DNA from 3 places in the Brevibacillus sp. NSP2.1 genome. Region 2 is predicted to be linked to each of the others. Evidence: riboswitches for the same ligand, from Rfam matches in the RefSeq annotation. Region 2 holds a riboswitch; each other region holds the start of a gene.
What was found. Region 2 has a riboswitch for S-adenosylmethionine ahead of M655_RS25885 (methionine ABC transporter ATP-binding protein). Riboswitches for the same ligand answer to the same signal wherever they lie in the genome.

Region 1 (6,261 bases), 2.4 Mb from region 2:
AACCGTCCATCTGGAACTGTACGCGAAAGACAAGCTGGTAAAGCAGGCGGACATCGCGCTGAGCACGAAAATTACCGCCGTGCCGAAGAAGGATGACGATAAGGACGACAAGGATAAAGACAAGCACCACTATCCAAACGGAAAAGCATACGGCTATTGGAAAAACTACGACGGCAAATGGAAAGATGGCGACAAAGATGACCGCGACGATGACCGCGACGACGACGATGACGACGACCGCGGCAAAAGAAGCGGCAAGTAGTCTCGTTTACGGCTGCTTGTAAGTCTGAACATACTCGACCAGCTCGCGGATGTAATCGCCGAGGATAGGGATCGAGAGAAACTGCGTCAAAAGCGAGCCGAGCAGCGCCAGCACGATCGCTGTTCCAATCGTCAAGCCAAGACCCCGGGCAAGCCCTGCGAGGAAATTGATCCAGAGCAGCTTGCGCGGGGCTGTGTAGTTTTGGATCACGTCTGCGAGCCGGATATCCTCCAAAAACATGGCGATTTTGTCCATGCGCTCGTTCATTTTCCGCACTTCCTGCAGCTCGTGGAGGACCTGGTCGATTTTGTGCATAAGCCGGTCTGTAGGCGTAGGTGCCACTTTTTCCAACCTCCTTATCCGGTACGGCTTTGTTTTTTACCAGTGTAGGGAAAAAAACAGGCAGAATCAAGGCGTGGAGGAAACGTTTGCCTAATGGCAGATGCGAGGGGTACAATAGACGTACTACCGTTTACGAGGAGGCATCCGAATGGCTGAAACCGTATCCCAAACCTTGTCGGAAGAACTGTTCGCGCTCCTGCAAAAAGAGCGATTTGTGACGCTCGGCACCGTCGATCACGAGACAGGAGCGCCATCGCTCAGCTCCTTGTCCTGGACATTGGCGGTGAACAGCGGACTCATCCGCTTTGCCGTGGATAACCGCTCGCGCATACTCGCCAATATTGCCAAAGAGCCGCAGGTCGTCCTGCATCTGATCGGGGCAGGCTCCTCTTTTGCGATCAACGGACGCGCCGCAGTGAAAGCCGAGCGGCTGGAGGGCGTTCCGCTGAAGCTGGCGCTGGTGGAGATCGCGATTGACTCCGTCCGAGACGTCATGTTTTACGGCTCGCGCATTTCCGTAGAACCGCAATACGAAAAGACGTACGACAAAAACGCGGCTGCGAAGCTGGACAACCAGGTCATGACTGCGCTGAAAAACGCCTAGTCAAGACGGCCGCACAACAGTGGAAAATCCTGTTGACAAAAAACCGCCGTATCCTTTAGTATTAGGTCATTCAAATTGAATAGCAAAACTTCTTATCCAGAGAGGCGGAGGGACTGGCCCGATGATGCCCGGCAACCAATCACCTGCATGTTCGTTCATGCGGGGAGATAATGGTGCTAATTCCTGCAGAGTTTTTTAACTCTGAAAGATGAGAAGGTCTTGCTTACGGTGACGTAAACAAAGCCTTCTTTCAGAGGAAAGGGGGCTTTTTTCATGCCCCTCGTACATCATTGGAGGGAGAGAGTTACGTATGAGACTGGAAACAAAATTGATTCAAGCAGGCGTAGGCAGAGATGAAAAAACAGGGGCGGTCAGCTTTCCTGTCTACTATGCCACCGCATATCGCCACCCGGCATTGGGGCAGAGCACAGGCTTTGACTATACACGCACGGCCAATCCGACCCGCACGGTTTTGGAAGAAGCCATCGCCGAGGCAGAATCGGGCGATGCGGGCTTTGCCTGCGCATCGGGAATGGCGGCGGTTCATACGGTCATGGGGCTGTTTTCCCAGGGAGATCATCTCATTGTGTCGCTCGATTTGTACGGAGGGACGTATCGCTTGTTTGAGCAGGTGCTTTCCCGCTACGGCCTGTCTTTTACGTACGTAGACTTGCGCGACCTGGAAGCGGTGCAAAACGCGCTGCGAGCCGAGACAAAGGCGATCTTCTTCGAGACGCCGACGAATCCGCTCATGCAGATTACCGATCTTCGCCAAATCGCCGGGCTGGCAAAGCAGCATGGACTTTTGACGATAGTCGACAACACGTTCATGACCCCTTATTGTCAACGCCCGCTGGAGCTTGGCGCAGATATCGTGTTGCACAGTGCGACGAAGTACTTGGGTGGCCACAACGATGTACTGGCCGGACTGATCGTGACAAAAGGCGAGGAGTTGTCGGAAAAAATCCGGTTTTTGCATAATTCCATCGGAGCGGTATTGGGTCCACAAGATAGCTGGCTGTTGGTACGCGGAATGAAGACATTGGCGCTGCGCATGGAAAGACATCAGACAAACGCGCTCGCGGTTGCAAAAAAGCTGCAGGAGCATCCGGCTGTCGCCGAAGTGTTTTACCCAGGGCTGCAAAAACACCCCGGGCATGCCATCCAGGCGAGCCAGGCAAGCGGTTATAGCGGTATGGTTTCATTCCGGGTACGGTCTGCGGAGCAGGTGGGCTTGTTTTTGCAAAATCTGCGCATCGTTTCTTTTGCGGAAAGCCTTGGCGGCGTCGAATCGTTGTGTACGTATCCGGCGACACAGACCCACGCTGACATTCCGCTGGAAGTACGGGAGTATGTCGGCGTTTGTGACCGATTGCTGAGGCTGTCGGTCGGGATTGAGCATCCGGAAGACTTGATCGCTGATCTGTTTCAGGCTTTGGACGCAAGTCTTGTCGTTGGGGGGGCTGCGCGATGAATTTCGCAACGAAGGTTTTGCATGGCTCTACTTGCATCGATCCGTTCACAGGGGCGTCGTCGGTTCCGATTTACCAGGCTTCCACGTTTCACCAGTTTGATCTCGACCAGCCAGGCACGTATGACTACGCCCGTTCCGGCAATCCGACCAGACACGCGCTGGAGGAAGCGATTGCCGCTCTCGAAGGCGGCGCGCGCGGCTTTGCTTTCTCGTCCGGCATGGCGGCGATCTCCAGCGTGTTCATGCTGTTTTCGGCTGGCGACCATATCGTAGTCGCGGAGGACGTGTACGGCGGCACCTTCCGCTTTTTGACCCGCGTGCTGTCGAGAATGGGCATTTCCGTTACGTTTGTCGATGCGACCCAGACAGAGGCCGTGCGGGAGGCGATTACTCCGGCGACCAAGGGAGTGTATCTGGAAACGCCGTCCAATCCGACGCTGAAAGTGACCGACATCGCGGCGGTGTCAGCCGTTGCGAAGGAGCACGGGCTGCTCGTCATTGTCGACAATACGTTTTTGACGCCGTACTATCAGCGGCCGCTGGAGCTGGGGGCGGACGTCGTCATCCACAGCGCGACCAAGTTTATCGGCGGCCACAGCGACGTGGTTGCCGGGCTGGCAGTGACGCGCGACGCCGCGCTCGGCGAGCAACTGTACCTGATCCAGAACGGCATGGGCGCGATTCTTGGGGTACAGGATTGCTGGCTCGTCATGCGCGGGCTGAAAACGCTCAAGGCACGTCTGGATGTCAGCACAAAGTCGGCAGGGATTCTCGCGGAGTGGCTGTCCACGCACCCTGGCGTGAGCCGCGTTTACTACACGGGCTTGGCTGACCATCCGGGGCATCTCGTCCAGCAACAGCAAGCAAGCGGCCACGGTGCGGTTCTGTCGTTCGATGTAGGGAGCCGTGAGCGAGCCAAGGCGTTGTTTGACCGGGTGAAGCTGCCGATTGTGGCAGTGAGCCTGGGGGCTGTCGAGACGATCTTGTCGTATCCGGTGATGATGTCGCATGCGGCGATGCCCGCAGCGGAGCGGGAAGCGCGCGGCATTACCGATGGCTTGATCCGGTTGTCCGCAGGGTTGGAGGACGTGGACGACTTGCTCGCGGACTTGAAGCAGGTACTGGACGCATTGCCGCCGCTGAGTTCGGTTCAGTCACAACAATCCGTCCAGCCGCAACAAAAAGAGGCATTCTCCCGGGCGTAATTTCCCGAGGCGAATGCCTCTTTTTTACTGAATCGGAATCTTCCACGAAAACGCGTTCGCTCATCCTTGAAATGGCTTCGAGAGAGTTTTTTTTATGGTGCGCCTGTGCGGTTTACGTTGATCTTGTCGTTTCCTTGCGGTGTCGCGCGGCCGTCTTTGTTGATGCGCTGTTCATTTTCCTGCGAGGGCGTTTCCTCCCGCTGCCTTACGTCGCGCGGCAACTGTGGAATGATGCGGCCGACGATGTCAGCCAACTCCTCGGCGAAGCCCGAGATCGGGTGGCCCCGGCGAATGTCCGCAGCCATTTCCTTCAGGCGCTGGACGATGTCCGGATCGGCTGTCACGATTGCGTTTGCGCCCTGCGGGTCTTCTTTCATCGCTTCGGCAACGGTGTACTTGATGACGCCGACCTCGGGCCGATCGAGATGGGCATCCACATCAATCCCGACGACAGCGATCTTGCCGATGACGACCGCCGTCGCACCGTTAACCTTTTTCACACGGGTAGCCAGTTGCACAAGCCGGTCGGCCGTCGCTTGCGAAGATTGGTTGTAAGCTGGTTCCGGAGCCGTTTGCTGGACGCGCTGGGTATGAGGCACTTGCTGGTTGGGCTGTGGGGCAGCCTGATTGGCTGGCGGCTTGTTGTTCGACATGCATCCAGACAAAAGCAGGCTGGCGCCCAGGCAGCCGATAATCATCCGTTTCATACGCATTCTCCCTTTCCCCGTAATGCCTCCTGAAAGCGGAGGGCAGGTTACCTGTATTTTGTCCTTGCAGCCCCATTTCATTCTGCCAAAGGGCCGTCTATCTCTGTCCGACCGAACATAGACTGTAGTACATCACGTCGCCACAATTGAGCATCCCTCCAAAAATTGCATACCGTATATAAGAAGGGTAATAGGAGGCGAGATTTTGAAGAAAATCTACGTACTGGACACCAACGTACTCCTGCAAGATCCACGGGCGATGTTCTCTTTCGCTGACAACGAAATTGTCATACCCGCTGTGGTGTTGGAAGAAATCGATTCCAAAAAGCGGTACATGGATGAAATTGGCCGCAACGCTCGGTACGTATCGCGGCTCTTTGACAGTTTTCGTGAGCTGGGTCATTTGCACAAAGGCATTACCCTGGAGACAGGCGGGCTATTTCGGGTGGAGCTGAACCATTCCTCGCTTCATCAACTGCAAAAGCAATTTACGGAAATGACCAATGACAACCGCATTTTGGCGGTCGCACTTAATCTGCAGGAGGAGGAGAACCAATCCCCACAGCCCAGACCCGTCATATTGGTGAGCAAGGATGCGCTCATGCGTGTGAAGGCAGATGCCTTGAACATTTCGGCAGAAGATTTTCTCTCCGATCGCGTAGTGGGGGAATTTTCCAGCATCTACACGGGTTATCAGAAAATGCTGGTCGCCTCGGAGATCATCAAGACGTACTACGCGACGAGAAAACTGCACTTGGCCTCCTGTTTCCCTCGCTACCGCTTTTATCCGCATCAGTTTCTCGTACTGAAGGATGAATGCAACCCGTCCATTTCTGCCATCGGAAAAGTGGACCCCGATGGAAAAACGCTGGAAATGCTTGTTTCAGACGACGATCCGATTTGGGGCATCCGGGCCCGAAACGTGCAGCAACGGATGGCAACCGATCTCTTGCTGCGAGATGATATCCCGCTGGTGACCATGACGGGCAAAGCGGGGACAGGAAAGACGTTGCTGGCGCTGGCAGCGGGGCTGCTGCAGATCGAAGACCAGCAAAAGTACAAAAAACTGTTAGTGGCACGACCTATCGTTCCTTTAGGAAAAGACATCGGTTATTTGCCCGGCGAGAAAGAAGAAAAACTGCGGCCGTGGATGCAACCGATTTATGATAATCTGGAATATTTGTTCAACACGAAGCGACCAGGCGATCTCGATAAAATTTTGGCGGGGATGGGCAGTCTGCAAGTCGAGGCGTTGACGTATATTCGCGGTCGTTCCATTCCCGGGCAGTTCATCATTATTGACGAGGCGCAAAACTTGACGAAGCACGAGGTGAAAACGATCCTGACGCGGGTAGGGGACGGCTCGAAAATCGTCCTGATGGGCGATCCGGAACAGATCGACCATCCGTACCTGGACGAAAGCAACAACGGACTGACGTACGTGGTCGAGGTGTTCAAGGATCAGAAGCTGGCCGGGCACATTCGCCTGGAAAAAGGCGAGCGCAGCGTGCTTGCCCAGTTGGCTGCCGATTTGTTGTAAAAAATCGTGTATGAAAACCGGCTGGCTGACCATACTATAGTTGTCGAGCCCGACGATTCATGTAAGAAACGGCGAAATGCCTTGCAGGAGGCGAAGATCCGTGGATAACCATGAACAAGCAGTCGAC
Region 2 (6,261 bases):
TGGTGATAACCGGAGCTAGGCGAGGATTGGGCAGGTCGATGGCAGAGCGATTTCACGAAGCAGGCTGGAGCGTGGCAGGCTGTGGCCGTTCGGCCGTGGCGCTCGATCCGGGCGGCAGTATTGACACCTCCATGCTGCGTTCCTGCTCGCCGCAGGAAGTGGCAATGACCCCGGCCAGCGAGGTGCCGATGGCCATTCCCAGGTTGTTCGCGACATATACGATGTTGAACAGCTCTCGGCGCTGCTCTTTCCAGCGAAAGCCGATGAACGCCTGAATCGCCGGGAACGACAGGTTGAAGGTAAAGCCAAGCCCGGTCATCAGCGCGATGTAAACAGGCCAGCTATTCGTGAGCGGAATCGACAACTGGATGAGTCCTTGAACCAGCAAGGCCCCGACAATCAGCCGTTTGGCGCCCAGGCGGTGAAAAAGCGTCCCGCCGACGAACTGCCCCACAATTCCTGCCAGCGATTAAACCATCAGCACAAAGCCTGCCTCGGTCATGGAGCGTTGCAAAATCGTATGTACGTACAAAGTGGTAAGCGGCAACATGAAAGCGCTGCCGGAAGAGTTGATGAAGCTCGCAACCAGGAAGAACAGGGCTACTCGCGGATACCGCTGCAAAAAGGAAGTGGGAGAAATCACGGCCGGTCACCCCTTTGGGATTGTGTTGCTTGTAGTATAACGAATATTTTAAACATTGCAAACATAAAAATATAAAAAGTGAAAAGCACCCAAATAAAGGCTGCTCCACATCCTATAGATTCGAGTATACTAAACAAGTGGTGAGATGAGTTCATGTGATACAGAGAATAAAAGGTGGAGTAGTTCTTTATGCGAATGTGGAAACGGGTGTTGCTCCTGATGTTTGTCGCGATTGCCGCGACAGCAGGTTATTACGGATACTCTTTTTATCAGTTTGCTCACAATATTCAAGAGCCGAATGTCATTCGGCCAGCCCCGCCGGATGGCGGTGCCGCGACGAAAGCGGCGGAGATTCCGGAATGGGATGGCGAAGAGCGGGTGAACATCCTGTTGATGGGGGTGGACCGCAGGGGAATGAAAAATAACGGGCTCCCCCGTTCGGACTCGATGATGCTCGTCAGTATCGACCCGGCCTCCAAGCGCTACGACGTATTTTCCATTTTGCGCGACACGTACGTAGACATTCCGGGGAACGGCAGCTCGCGCATCAACTCGGCGATCGTGGAGGGCGGACCGGAACTGGCGATGAAGACCGTCAGCCAGTTTACAGGGCTTCCGGTGGACCGCTACGTCATCACCGACTTTGAAGGCTTCAAGGCTTTGATTGACTCTGTCGGTGGTGTCGAGATTGATGTGGAAAAAAATATGTACTATCACGACCCGACCGATAAAGGCATCTACGACATCAATTTGAAAAAGGGACTGCAGCAACTGGATGGCAACAAGGCTCTGCAATACGTTCGTTTTCGCCATGACGCCACATCGGACTACACGCGCACAGAGCGTCAGCGCAAGCTGCTGACGGCTGTGGTGAGCCAGATGAAGAGCGGCACGACCTTGATTCAATTGCCGTCCATCCTGAAAGAAGTGACGCCGTATATCCAGACGAATATCAGTTCCATGGATATGCTGAGGCTGTCTGCGCTTGGGCTGAAATTAAACACCGCGGAGCCAGGCAACTACCAATTGCCGCCAATGGGGATGTTCCGCGAATCCCATCGGGCAGGCGCGGTGCTCATTCCGGATGTCGACCAGATCCAGTCTTTTATCAAGGAAAAGCTGGAACCGCCAGCAGAAGAAGCGGTTTCGCAAACGAATAGCACGACCGATAGCAACGAAAACAGCACGCCAAATTGAGCGTGCTGTTTTTTTGTGTTTTCGGGCAGACTAACCATGATTTGCTATGTATGGGGGTGAGGGGAATGGACCAGGAGATTGCGCGTAAATGGTTTTCCCATACAGGGGACTTGCGAACGGAACATATCGACGAGCCGGACGGCCGCATGCGGCTGTATTTTTTGACCAGCATGGCGGATGCCAAGTCGTTTACAGCGAGCTCATCCCGAAGCTGAGAGAAATTTGTCTGGCTGAGGCAAGCATAGGGGAAGTGGAGCGGCAGCTCGGGGGAGCCGGGAGCAATCGGGTCTATCACACCCAGGAGGCGATTCAGCGCCTGCTCGAAGGCTATCGCCCAAGGAAGCGTTTCTCATCAAGCTCGTGCACGGGAAATTCCGGATTGGCAGCTACGACACGTCCGTCCCGGCGCAAATTTTCGGGAAGACCGACAAGAACCGCGGCAATCCCAAGGATATGGTGCACCTTGCTTTTGACACGATTTCCAGCAACGCCCGAATCAAGCTGGAGCAAGTATCGCCGCCGGTGTTCGATATTCGCATACGCTTGAAGGCGAGAATCCTTGAGAAAGCGACGTTTCATTTTCACGTCAATGCCACCATCATTCGCAACGGAGTAATGGATTAAAAAAGTTTTTCCTGTGATTGCTATTGACGGGATATTTTCAAAAAGGATATAATCCGGTTTGTATCATGAAAATATGAAAAACGAACATAATATACGTGGAAATCTTTCTTATCAAGAGAGGCGGAGGGACAGGCCCGATGAAGCCCGGCAACCGGTTCATTTTTTGAAATGGACGTCGCGGTGCCAATTCCTACAAGATTGGTTGGATCTTGATAGATGAGAAGGGTGGATGCGAACGTATACATGCGTTGCAGCCCCTTTTTCGTTTATGAAAAAGGGGTTTTTACGTTTTTCACAAGGATTTTGCTGGGAGGTGGATGCGTTGATTCAATTGAAAAATTTGCATAAAAGCTATCAAGTGCAGGGCAAGACGATTCCGGCGTTGCTCGGGATTGATCTTTCTATAGATAAAGGGGAAATTTACGGGATTATCGGCCATTCCGGGGCGGGGAAAAGTACCTTGATCCGCTGCATCAACCTGCTGGAGCGCCCTACGTCGGGACAAGTCATCGTCGATGGGGTCGACCTGACCAAGCTCGACGACGTCAAGCTGCAGGAAAAGCGCCGCGAGATCGGGATGATTTTCCAGCACTTCAACCTGCTGTCCTCGTCCACCGTCGGGGAAAATGTCGCGTTTCCGCTCAAGCTGGCCAAGCGTCCGAAGGCGGAGATTCAGAAAAAAGTGGACGATCTGCTCAAGCTGGTAGGGCTGGAAGCGCACCGGGACAAATACCCGTCCCAGTTGTCCGGCGGCCAGAAGCAGCGCGTCGGCATCGCACGGGCGCTGGCAAACGATCCGAAAGTGCTGCTGTGTGACGAAGCGACCTCGGCGCTCGATCCGCAGACGACCAACTCGATTTTGGCGCTGCTTTTGGACATCAACCGCAAGCTGGGATTGACCATCGTGCTGATTACGCACGAGATGCACGTCATCCGCTCCATTTGCGACCGCGTAGGCGTGATCGACGGCGGAAAAATCGTCGAGTCGGGCGAGGTGCTGGACGTGTTTCTCAAGCCGCAGCATCCGACTACGCAGGAATTTGTCGAGCAGGTGGCAGATTCCACCGAGCTGCGCGAAGCTGTCGCGCACGAAAAAGCAGCGGGGAACCGCACGATTGCGCGCGTCACCTTCCTGGGAGAAAAGACGTACCAGCCGATTTTGTTCCAGACGATGCAGGAGACAGGCACAGTATTCAGCATTTTGCAGGGAACGATTTCCCGCATGAAGGATACGCCGTACGGCCAACTGGTCGTCGAACTGGAAGGCGATGTCCGTCAAAACGAAAAAACCATCGAGACGTTGCGTCAGCGTGGTTTGGAAGTAGAGGTGATATAGATGGACTGGACAATGGAAAATGTGGATTGGTCGGAGATCGCTGAGGGTACACTAGACACACTGACGATGCTGGGTTTCTCCACGTTGTTTACGATCCTGATCGGCTTGCCGCTGGGAATCATTTTATTCCTTACTTCACGTGGACAGTTGCTGCAAAACAAGGCGTTTTACTCGGTTGCTTCATTCATCGTCAACGTATTGCGTTCCGTGCCGTTCATCATTCTGATGATCTTGCTGATTCCGGTCACGAAACTGATCGTCGGCACTTCGCTCGGCGTACTCGGAGCGATTCCGCCGCTCGTGATCGGGGCCGCCCCGTTTTTTGCGCGGCTGGTGGAAACCTCTCTGCGCGAGGTAGATCGCGGAGTCATTGAGGCCGCCCAGTCGATGGGGGCGTCCAATTGGCAAATCATCTGGAACGTCCTGCTGCCAGAGTCTCGTCCGGGACTGGTGGCCGGAATTACGATTACGACCGTTGCGCTCGTGTCCTACACGGCCATGTCCGGGGTAATCGGCGGCGGCGGTCTGGGCGACTTGGCTATCCGTTACGGTTATCAGCGCTTCCAGACCGATGTCATGATTGTCACTGTCGTCATTTTGCTCGTGTTGGTGCAGATCTTACAGTCGCTGGGTGATCGCCTGGTATTGCGTTTCAGCCGCAAGTAAGGTCTTTCCCATAGAAGTTTGCAAGTACAAAGATCAAAAAAAGTAGGGGGAAATCATTTATGAAAAAGCTAGTCGTATCTGTACTTTCTACCGTATTGGCATTTTCTTTGGCAGCGTGCGGAGGCAAAACGGAGACTGCTCCAGCTCCAGCCGAAGGCGGCGCACAAGGCGGACAACAAGAAGTGACATTGAAAGTAGGCGCTTCTCCGGTTCCACACGCAGCAATCCTGAAGCACATCGCACCAAAACTGAAAGAACAAGGCGTAAACCTGGAAGTACAAGAGTTCACCGACTACGTACAACCAAACGTACAGCTCAACGAAAAACAACTCGACGCAAACTTCTTCCAGCACAAGCCTTACCTGGAAGACTTCAATAAAGGACAAAACATGGATCTGCAACCTGTAGTTGCGGTTCACATCGAGCCATTTGGCGCTTACAGCAAAAAAGTGAAATCGGTTGACGAACTGGCGGAAGGCGCAACTATCGCGCTGCCAAACGACCCGACCAATAGCGGCCGCGCCCTCGCTCTCCTGGAGAAAAACGGCGTCATCAAGCTCAAAGAAGGCGCTGGCATCAGCGGAACTGTGAAAGACATTGTGGAAAACAAGAAAAACCTGAAGTTCAAAGAGGTTGAAGCAGCGATGCTGCCGCGCGTTCTGGAAGAAGTGGACCTGGCGCTGATTAACACCAACTACGCGCTCGAAGCGAAGCTCGTGCCAACCAAAGACGCTCTGTTCATCGAAGACAAGGAATCTCCATATGCGAACTTCCTGGTAGCTCGTCCTGACAACAAAGACTCCGAAGCCATCCAAAAGCTGGCGAAGGAATTGAACTCCCCTGAAGTGAAAAAATTCATTGAAGACGAATACAAAGGTTCCATCATTCCGGCATTCTAAGGAAAAGTAATTGATGGATCAACAAATAAACCCAATTGGCCCTTTAAGGCTGTTGGGTTTATTTCTGTTTACAAAAGAATAAATATTCATAAAATTTAATTAAATATCACCGAACCCCATTTTCAAGAAATCTGTCGTCGAGTATATTGTGGTGGCGATAGAAAAAATTTGATAAGGGGGAAAATTCTGATGAAGGGAACATTCAAAATGTTTGTCGGCCTGACATTGGTGGTCGGAAGTCTTTTGGCAGGCTGTGGAGGCAGTCCGACTTCGACTGCACCTGCTGCTGCTCCTGCGGGTGAGGCTTCGTCTGGCGCGCCTGCCAGCACAAAGCCGCAAGTGTTTCGGGCCAATCTGACCAGCGAGCCATCGACGGCAGACCCTGGGCTCGCCAAGGACACTACCTCAGGGGCGATCGTCCGTGCCACTTTTGACGGCTTGACCAGGCTGGACAAAGACGCGAAGCCGATGAACTCGGTTGCGTCTGATGTGAAAATATCCGACGACAAACGGGTGTACACGTTCACGATTCGCGACTCCAAGTGGAGCAACGGCGATCCGGTGACGGCGCACGACTTTGAATTTGCCTGGAAACGCGTCCTCGATCCAAAGCTGGGAGCCGAGTATGCGTATCAGCTCTACTACATCAAAAATGCGGAAAAAGTACACACAGGCAAGGCGCAAGCAGACGAGCTGGGGGTAAAAGCTCTGGATGACAAGACGCTGGAAGTAACATTGGAAAACCCGACACCGTTCTTCCTGGAACTGACGGCATTTTACACGTATTATCCTGTAGACAAAAAGGTCGTAGAGGCCAATCCGAACTGGGCGAATGAAGCAGCAACACACGTGAGCAACGGGCCATTCAAGATGACGGGCTGGGAGCACAAGAGCAA
Region 3 (6,261 bases), 2.5 Mb from region 2:
CTACGAAATCAGGGAGTTTATCCGGCTGGCTTCGGCGGGCGCCAGAGAGTCGGCGACCAATTCACATGCAGCCTCCCGATTGACGATGGAAGTCATGGACGAAGCGAGAAGGCAAATCGGCGTCGTCTTCCCGGCCGATTTGCGGCGCGGAAGCAAGCATCCGGAGACAGGGAAGAACGAACAAAACAGGGAGGCGAAACGCGATGAAAATGTTTGATGTGACCGCACCTATTTTTGAAGGGATGACGGTGTACAAAAACAAGCCGGAAAAGCAGCCGAAGATTTTGTCTGCAACAAACGGCTACGTGACCGAGTCGAGAATCGACATGGATGTGCATTCTGGCACACATGTGGACGCGCCGCTGCACATGGTGAAGGACGGGGAGACGTTTGAAAGCATTTCGCTGGAAAAGCTGGTAGGAAACTGCCGCGTACTCGACCTGACGCATGTGGAAGACAAGATCGGGCGAGCCGAGCTGGAAGGTTACGACATTGCGTCGGGAGAGTTTGTCCTGTTTCAAACGAAAAATTCGTGGGAGGATGCTTTTTCGTTCGAGTTCGTCTATTTGGCACAAGACGGCGCAGCGTATTTGGCGGAAAAAGGCGTGCGCGGTGTCGGCACGGATGCATTGGGGATTGAGCGCAGCCAGGAAGGACACCCAACCCACAAAACGTTGTTTGGCGCAGGCGTGATCGTGATTGAGGGCTTGCGGCTTCGCGAGGTGCCCGCAGGAAAATACTTCATGGTTGCTGCCCCGTTAAAGCTGGTCGGCACAGACGCTGCTCCGGCAAGGGTGCTGTTGTTTGAGGGCTGGCAGGGATGAAGGTAAATAAAGCGTTCGCAGGGGGGAGCTGCGGGTTCGGGTACGGGTTCGGGCACGGATACGTATGCCCAACTGCTTTGCGCGACAGAGGGTCTGGCTTGCTATCCCTTTAAAACGGCCGTGATGTTACCACAGAGCATCTGAAAACCGGATGCTCCAAGAAAAGGCCAGACAGCAAAGGAATGACCGTTCCCAAAATCAAAGGAGGCGAAAAGCATGCCAAGTCGACCAAATCGCGAGGAATACGGGGAGTATTTTGCCTACTATGTCGAGCAAGTGCCAGAAGGCGAGTTGACAGCCGTACTGGCGAAGCAACTGGCGCAGACCGTCGAGATGTATGCCGGGCTTACCGAGGCGCAAGCGGAGTATCGCTACGCGCCGGGCAAATGGACCGTAAAAGAAGTGTTGGGGCATCTGATCGATACGGAGCGGATTATGAGCTACCGCTTGCTGCGAATTGCCCGGGGAGATCAGACACCGCTCGTCGGATTTGACGAAAATGCGTATGTTGCGCAAGCTTTTTTTCAGAAACGCGACCTGGCCGATTTGCTCGAAGAATATCAGGCTGTTCGGCAGTCGACGCGCGCTCTGTTGCGGGGAGTGGCAGAGGAGGCGTGGACGCGAACAGGGACGGCCAACGGCAACAAACTGTCCGCACGCACTTTGGCCTATGTCATTGCCGGGCATGAGGCCCATCACTGTCGCATATTGCGGGAAAGGTATTCACTGTAGACGGTATGCAAAAGCGAACCGCGTTGATTTGATTCGTCCCTTTCGCTTGTTTATTCTACCATTTTTCAGGAAAAGTAGAATAGAATGGTAGTAACGATTTGCAAAATTGCATACGGGGGAACAGGTTCCTTGCGGCGATTCGCTGCTAAGGATAATAGGGAAGCTCGGTGCAAATCCGACACGGTCCCGCCACTGTAAGAGGGGAGTTTCGCGCACACAGGCCACTTGTCCAGCCGCTGGACAGGGAAGGCAGCGCCAGACGATGATCCCGAAGTCAGGAGACCTGCCTGTTTCAACAACACTGATGGACCTACGGGAGATAGGGAGGTGTTAGAGGACTCGCCATACTGGCAAACGGACAAGGATGTCTATTGCTTGCCTGCGCATTTTCTAACGATCGGATCTTTTTTCGATCAGTAGAAAATGCGTTTTTTGTTTTGGGGAGAGGAAATCGGCGCTGATTGACCGTGAGCAACTCAAAGGAGGGAGCAGCATGGTTCAGCTTTTCATCTGTCAATGGTGCGGTTATGTCGAAGAACGAGAGCTGTCGGGGGAAAGCGAGGAAGGGCTGGTCCGTTGCGTTTGCTGCAGTACGGAGGAAGTCGAAAGCGTTTTTGCCAGGTGAAGGCGACCGTACATTCGGAACGGTTGTCCCGTTTTTGGCCGTATCTGAACCGTTTCTGACCGCATCTAGCCTGGTTAAAAACGAAAAAGAATTTTGTTGACGAATGCTTTGGAATTTCTTAGAATAGGCTCAACAGCAAACAAAGTTCTTATCCAGAGAGGTGGAGGGTCTGGCCCGATGAAGCCCGGCAACCGTTGCGTAGAGCGACAAGGTGCCAATTCCTGCGGGGCGTTTTCGTTCCGAAAGATAAGAAGCGGGTACATCGTAGCAGTTATGACGAACCTTCTTCTTAACGAAGAAGGTTTTTTGATGTTTCCGCTCAACAAAGGCTTTCTTTTCCAATAAGCTTTTCGCTTGGCCGCTTTCTCGACGAGAAAGAGCAAAAATTCATAGTTTTCTTTATCCAGAGAGGCGGAGGGACTGGCCCGATGAAGCCCGGCAACCGTTACACAGCTTGTGACAAGGTGCCAATTCCTGCAGGGCGGAAGCGTCCTGGGAGATAAGGAGAAGGATTTCGTTGATGCCAAAACCTTCTTCTTAGCGGGAAGGTTTTTTCTTTTTACGAAAATATTGCTATGAGGTGGTAGAAATGAGCGCAGGTGTAGTCAAGGTAGGGCTGCTTGGATTGGGAACAGTAGGGGGCGGCGTCATCAAGACGATTCGTTCGCAGCAGGAGAAGCTGGCTGCGAGATTGGGCAAGCGAATCGAAATTGTCAAAGCATTGGTCCGCGATTCGGAAAAAGAACGGGCCGTTCAGGTAGATCCCGCGCTTTTGACCACGGATTTTGAGGACGTGTTGAAAAGCGATGTGGACATTGTCGTCGAGGTGATGGGGGGCGTCGAGCCGACGTATGACTACGTCCGTGCCTTGATCGAAAAAGGCTGCCACGTGGTGACGGCGAACAAGGAGCTGCTTGCCAAACGTGGCACAGAGTTGGTCGATCTGGCAAACCGGCATCAGGTCCATCTGGCCTATGAGGCGAGCGTGGCAGGCGGCATCCCGATTTTGAGCGTGCTGCGACAGTTTTTGCGCACGAACGATATTCAAGGAGTGCGCGGCATTCTCAACGGTACGACGAACTTCATCCTGACGAAAATGGAAGCGGAGCAGCTTCCCTATCAGGAAGTGTTGAAGCAAGCGCAGGAGCTGGGGTATGCGGAAGCCGATCCGCGCTCTGACGTGGAAGGATTCGACGCGATGTACAAACTGTACATTCTCGCGCAGCTTGTGTACGGAGAATCGCTGCCGCTTGCAAATGTCGTGCGCAAAGGGATTGCCGATTTGTCTCCTGGTCACATCCGTATCGCAAACGAGCTGGGCTACCGGATCAAGCTGATTGCCCAGGCGCACAAAACAGAGCAAGGAATCCGGCTCTCGGTTCAGCCGACCATGCTGCCTGTCGCTCATCCGCTGGCGCAAATTCAGGATGCTTTCAACGCTGTTCAGCTTTCCGGAAACATCGTAGGCGATCTGCTGTTTACGGGCAGAGGCGCAGGCGAGCTGCCGACGGCAAGCGCCGTTGTCGAGGATTTGGCTTATTTGTTGACGCAGCCGTTTACCCCGCATCCGGCCTGGAAGGAAAAAACGGCCGAAGCGCAGCCGGGTCAATGGCAGGACGAGCGCGTGCTGTGTTATCTCGAAGGCTCGTGTCTCGCTGCGACGCCTGATCGCGTCCTGCATTTCTTGCGCGAGGCGGGCGTGACGGTGACGAAGCTGAAAGTCCAATTCGATCTGGGCGGAGTATTGCGCGCGGGGTTGATCGTAACAGGGATTCGCGAAGAGCACGAGGAAGTGCTGAAAAGCGATTTTGGCCTGTCCGTCCGCTGCTTCCCGCTGCTGGAAACGGCATAACCCGAAAAAGCGGCGCAAAAGAAAAAACGGGCAGGCAGCAAGGACGAATGCCAGATGGATGGCGTCCTACTGCCTGCCGTTTTTGTCCGAATGCTTGGGGGGATCAGGGGCGGAGCCGTTTTGCTGGTTTCCCGGGAAGACGGCTTTTTCCCATTTGGTCATGAAATAGCCCGAGAGCAGAAAAACGCCAATGGCTGCTACGGTAATGATGGCTCCTGTCATGCTCTCCCTCCTTTTGCTCGTAAAAGCGGTCTTGCTATGGTTTACGAATAAGGCTTGGAGAGGTTTCAGCCAAAAGAACAGGGATGCGCCCGTTTTTTCATGAGCGGCTTCCGGCTGAAGTGGCGAATAGGACGGGGGTTATACTATGCCATGCTAACTTCCCCGCACGCGGCCCTCTGCGTCAATCTGGACGTTTTCCGAGAGCGATTCGATTCGCTTGCGCAAAGCGGCTCCATCTGTGGCGTTCATCGGCACGGCTTGTCCCAGTTCGGCGTGGAACGGAAGCATTGTCAGGTCGCAGGCGGCGTTTTTCGTACAGCTTGCTTGCAGCACCATCGTTTCCCACGTTTTCGGCTCGGTCGAGCGCGTGAAAATGAAGTTGCCCAGGCTGTAGGCGATCCATTTGCCGCGATACTGCTCAAAGCCTTGCAGCACGTGCGGATGGCCGCCGACGATCAGGTCAGCGCCTGCGTCGATGTACGCCTTGGCGAGTTCTTTTTGATGATCGACGGGAAAGTCTTCGCGCTCTTTGCCCCAATGGGCGATCACGACGACGAGATCAGCCTGTGCTTTCGCCTGCTCGATGGCTTGGACGGCCAAGGCGGGGTCGTAGGTTCCCGCCAGTCCCGGCCCGTTTTTTTGCGCGAACCAGCTCACTTCCGGTATGACCCGGCTGAATCCGAGCACGGCGAGCCTGATGCCGTTTTTCTCCACAAAAACAGGCGCGAAGGCGCGGGTGGCATCGACTCCGCCCCCGACATAGGCGATCCGGTGTTCCTCCAGCGCGGCGAACGTATCGAGCAAGCCGTCTACGCCCTGATCCATCGAGTGGTTGTTCGCCAGATTGACCGCGTCGATTCCGGCGGCCTGCATGGCGGGCGCAGCCAAAGGGGACGACTTGTAGACGTACGCTTTGTTGTCGGCGGGAGTCCCTCTCGTCGTAAGCGGCGTCTCCAGGTTGGCGATGGTGTAGTCATCCTGCAAAAAAAGCGAGCGCACATGCGTGAACGGGTAGTCGTAGCCTTTTTCTAGCAAAACGTTTTCCACATTTCCTGCCATCATGACGTCCCCGACAAAGCTGAGCCGGACAGTCGGCTCCGGGGCAGCGACCGGCTCTGGTGCGGGAGTGGCTTTGGGAGCCTCGTGCTTGCCGAGCGCAGTGAAGCCGAGATAAGCGCCTGCCCCGAGGACGGCGAGCAAGCTGAAAAGCAGCGTATTTTTCCCTGCCCGAAGCCACTTTGGTTTTGTCTGTCTTCGCCGGGAGCGTCTCCGGCTGTGATTCGTCTCGTTCATGCTTCTCCTTTCTTCGCTAACGAAAAGCTGCTAAATTTTGCTATGATAAAGGTAATTACGAAAAGAGGCGAAAAAAGATGCAATTATCCTTTGACCATCTGGTTCATTTTGTCCATCGTCCGCCCGCAGAAGCAGCGCGGCTGTTTCGCGAAGCCGGATTTCACGCTGTAACGGGAGGCAGGCACACCCATTGGGGGACATGGAACAGTCTCAGCTATTTTGGCTTGTCGTATGTGGAGTTTTTGGCGGTCGAGGATGCGGCGGTTGCCGGACGATCCGACAATCCGCTCATCGCGCAGTTGGTCGCGGAGCACGAGCTTGGCGAAGGGCTTGGGCAAATCGCCTTGCGCACCAGCGAAATGGATCTGTGGGTGGAGCGATTTCGCGCGCTTGGGCTGAAGCTGACAGGGCCAGTAGACGGCAGCCGTACAAGAGACGACGGAAAAACATTACGCTGGCGCATGCTGTTTGCCGAAGACCCGCAGACTGCGCGAAAGCTGCCGTTTTTGATTGAGTGGCAGGAGACAGACGAGGAGCGCCAGGCAGATTTGACGCAGCGCGGGATCATCGCTCCGCATCCGAACGGAGCCGCCGAGCTTCTGGCTGTCGGCTTCGCTGTCGCGAATTTGGACGCGGCTGCTGCGGACTGGACGCGGTGGTTCGGCTTGCAGGGCGGGGAAGTTTTCACGGATGAGCGACTGGGTGCGCGTTGC

Region 1: another riboswitch for S-adenosylmethionine. It lies ahead of M655_RS10255 (aminotransferase class I/II-fold pyridoxal phosphate-dependent enzyme); the one in region 2 lies ahead of M655_RS25885 (methionine ABC transporter ATP-binding protein).
Region 3: another riboswitch for S-adenosylmethionine. It lies ahead of M655_RS10830 (homoserine dehydrogenase); the one in region 2 lies ahead of M655_RS25885 (methionine ABC transporter ATP-binding protein).

Annotation. Positions count from the first base shown of each region.
Region 1 covers NZ_CP048274.1:2,037,133-2,043,393, forward strand. Annotated here, with positions in the region: gene M655_RS10240 (hypothetical protein) at 1-262, shown strand, start outside; gene M655_RS10245 (DUF5665 domain-containing protein) at 269-577, opposite strand; gene M655_RS10250 (pyridoxamine 5'-phosphate oxidase family protein) at 753-1,208, shown strand; SAM riboswitch class I at 1,298-1,423, shown strand; gene M655_RS10255 (aminotransferase class I/II-fold pyridoxal phosphate-dependent enzyme) at 1,519-2,682, shown strand; gene M655_RS10260 (trans-sulfuration enzyme family protein) at 2,679-3,887, shown strand; gene M655_RS10265 (YhcN/YlaJ family sporulation lipoprotein) at 3,980-4,600, opposite strand; gene M655_RS10270 (PhoH family protein) at 4,800-6,134, shown strand.
Region 2 covers NZ_CP048274.1:5,259,789-5,266,049, reverse strand. Annotated here, with positions in the region: gene M655_RS25910 (MFS transporter) at 53-454, opposite strand; gene M655_RS25905 (hypothetical protein) at 470-643, opposite strand; gene M655_RS25900 (LCP family protein) at 833-1,840, shown strand; gene M655_RS25895 (hypothetical protein) at 1,906-2,055, shown strand; gene M655_RS25890 (hypothetical protein) at 2,201-2,464, shown strand; SAM riboswitch class I at 2,570-2,687, shown strand; gene M655_RS25885 (methionine ABC transporter ATP-binding protein) at 2,787-3,800, shown strand; gene M655_RS25880 (methionine ABC transporter permease) at 3,801-4,466, shown strand; gene M655_RS25875 (MetQ/NlpA family ABC transporter substrate-binding protein) at 4,526-5,365, shown strand; gene M655_RS25870 (peptide ABC transporter substrate-binding protein) at 5,555-6,261, shown strand, end outside.
Region 3 covers NZ_CP048274.1:2,158,319-2,164,579, forward strand. Annotated here, with positions in the region: gene M655_RS10815 (Gfo/Idh/MocA family protein) at 1-217, shown strand, start outside; gene M655_RS10820 (cyclase family protein) at 204-824, shown strand; gene M655_RS10825 (DinB family protein) at 1,041-1,556, shown strand; cobalamin riboswitch at 1,662-1,861, shown strand; SAM riboswitch class I at 2,327-2,434, shown strand; SAM riboswitch class I at 2,578-2,687, shown strand; gene M655_RS10830 (homoserine dehydrogenase) at 2,771-4,033, shown strand; gene M655_RS10835 (hypothetical protein) at 4,100-4,255, opposite strand; gene M655_RS10840 (CapA family protein) at 4,409-5,548, opposite strand; gene M655_RS10845 (VOC family protein) at 5,626-6,261, shown strand, end outside.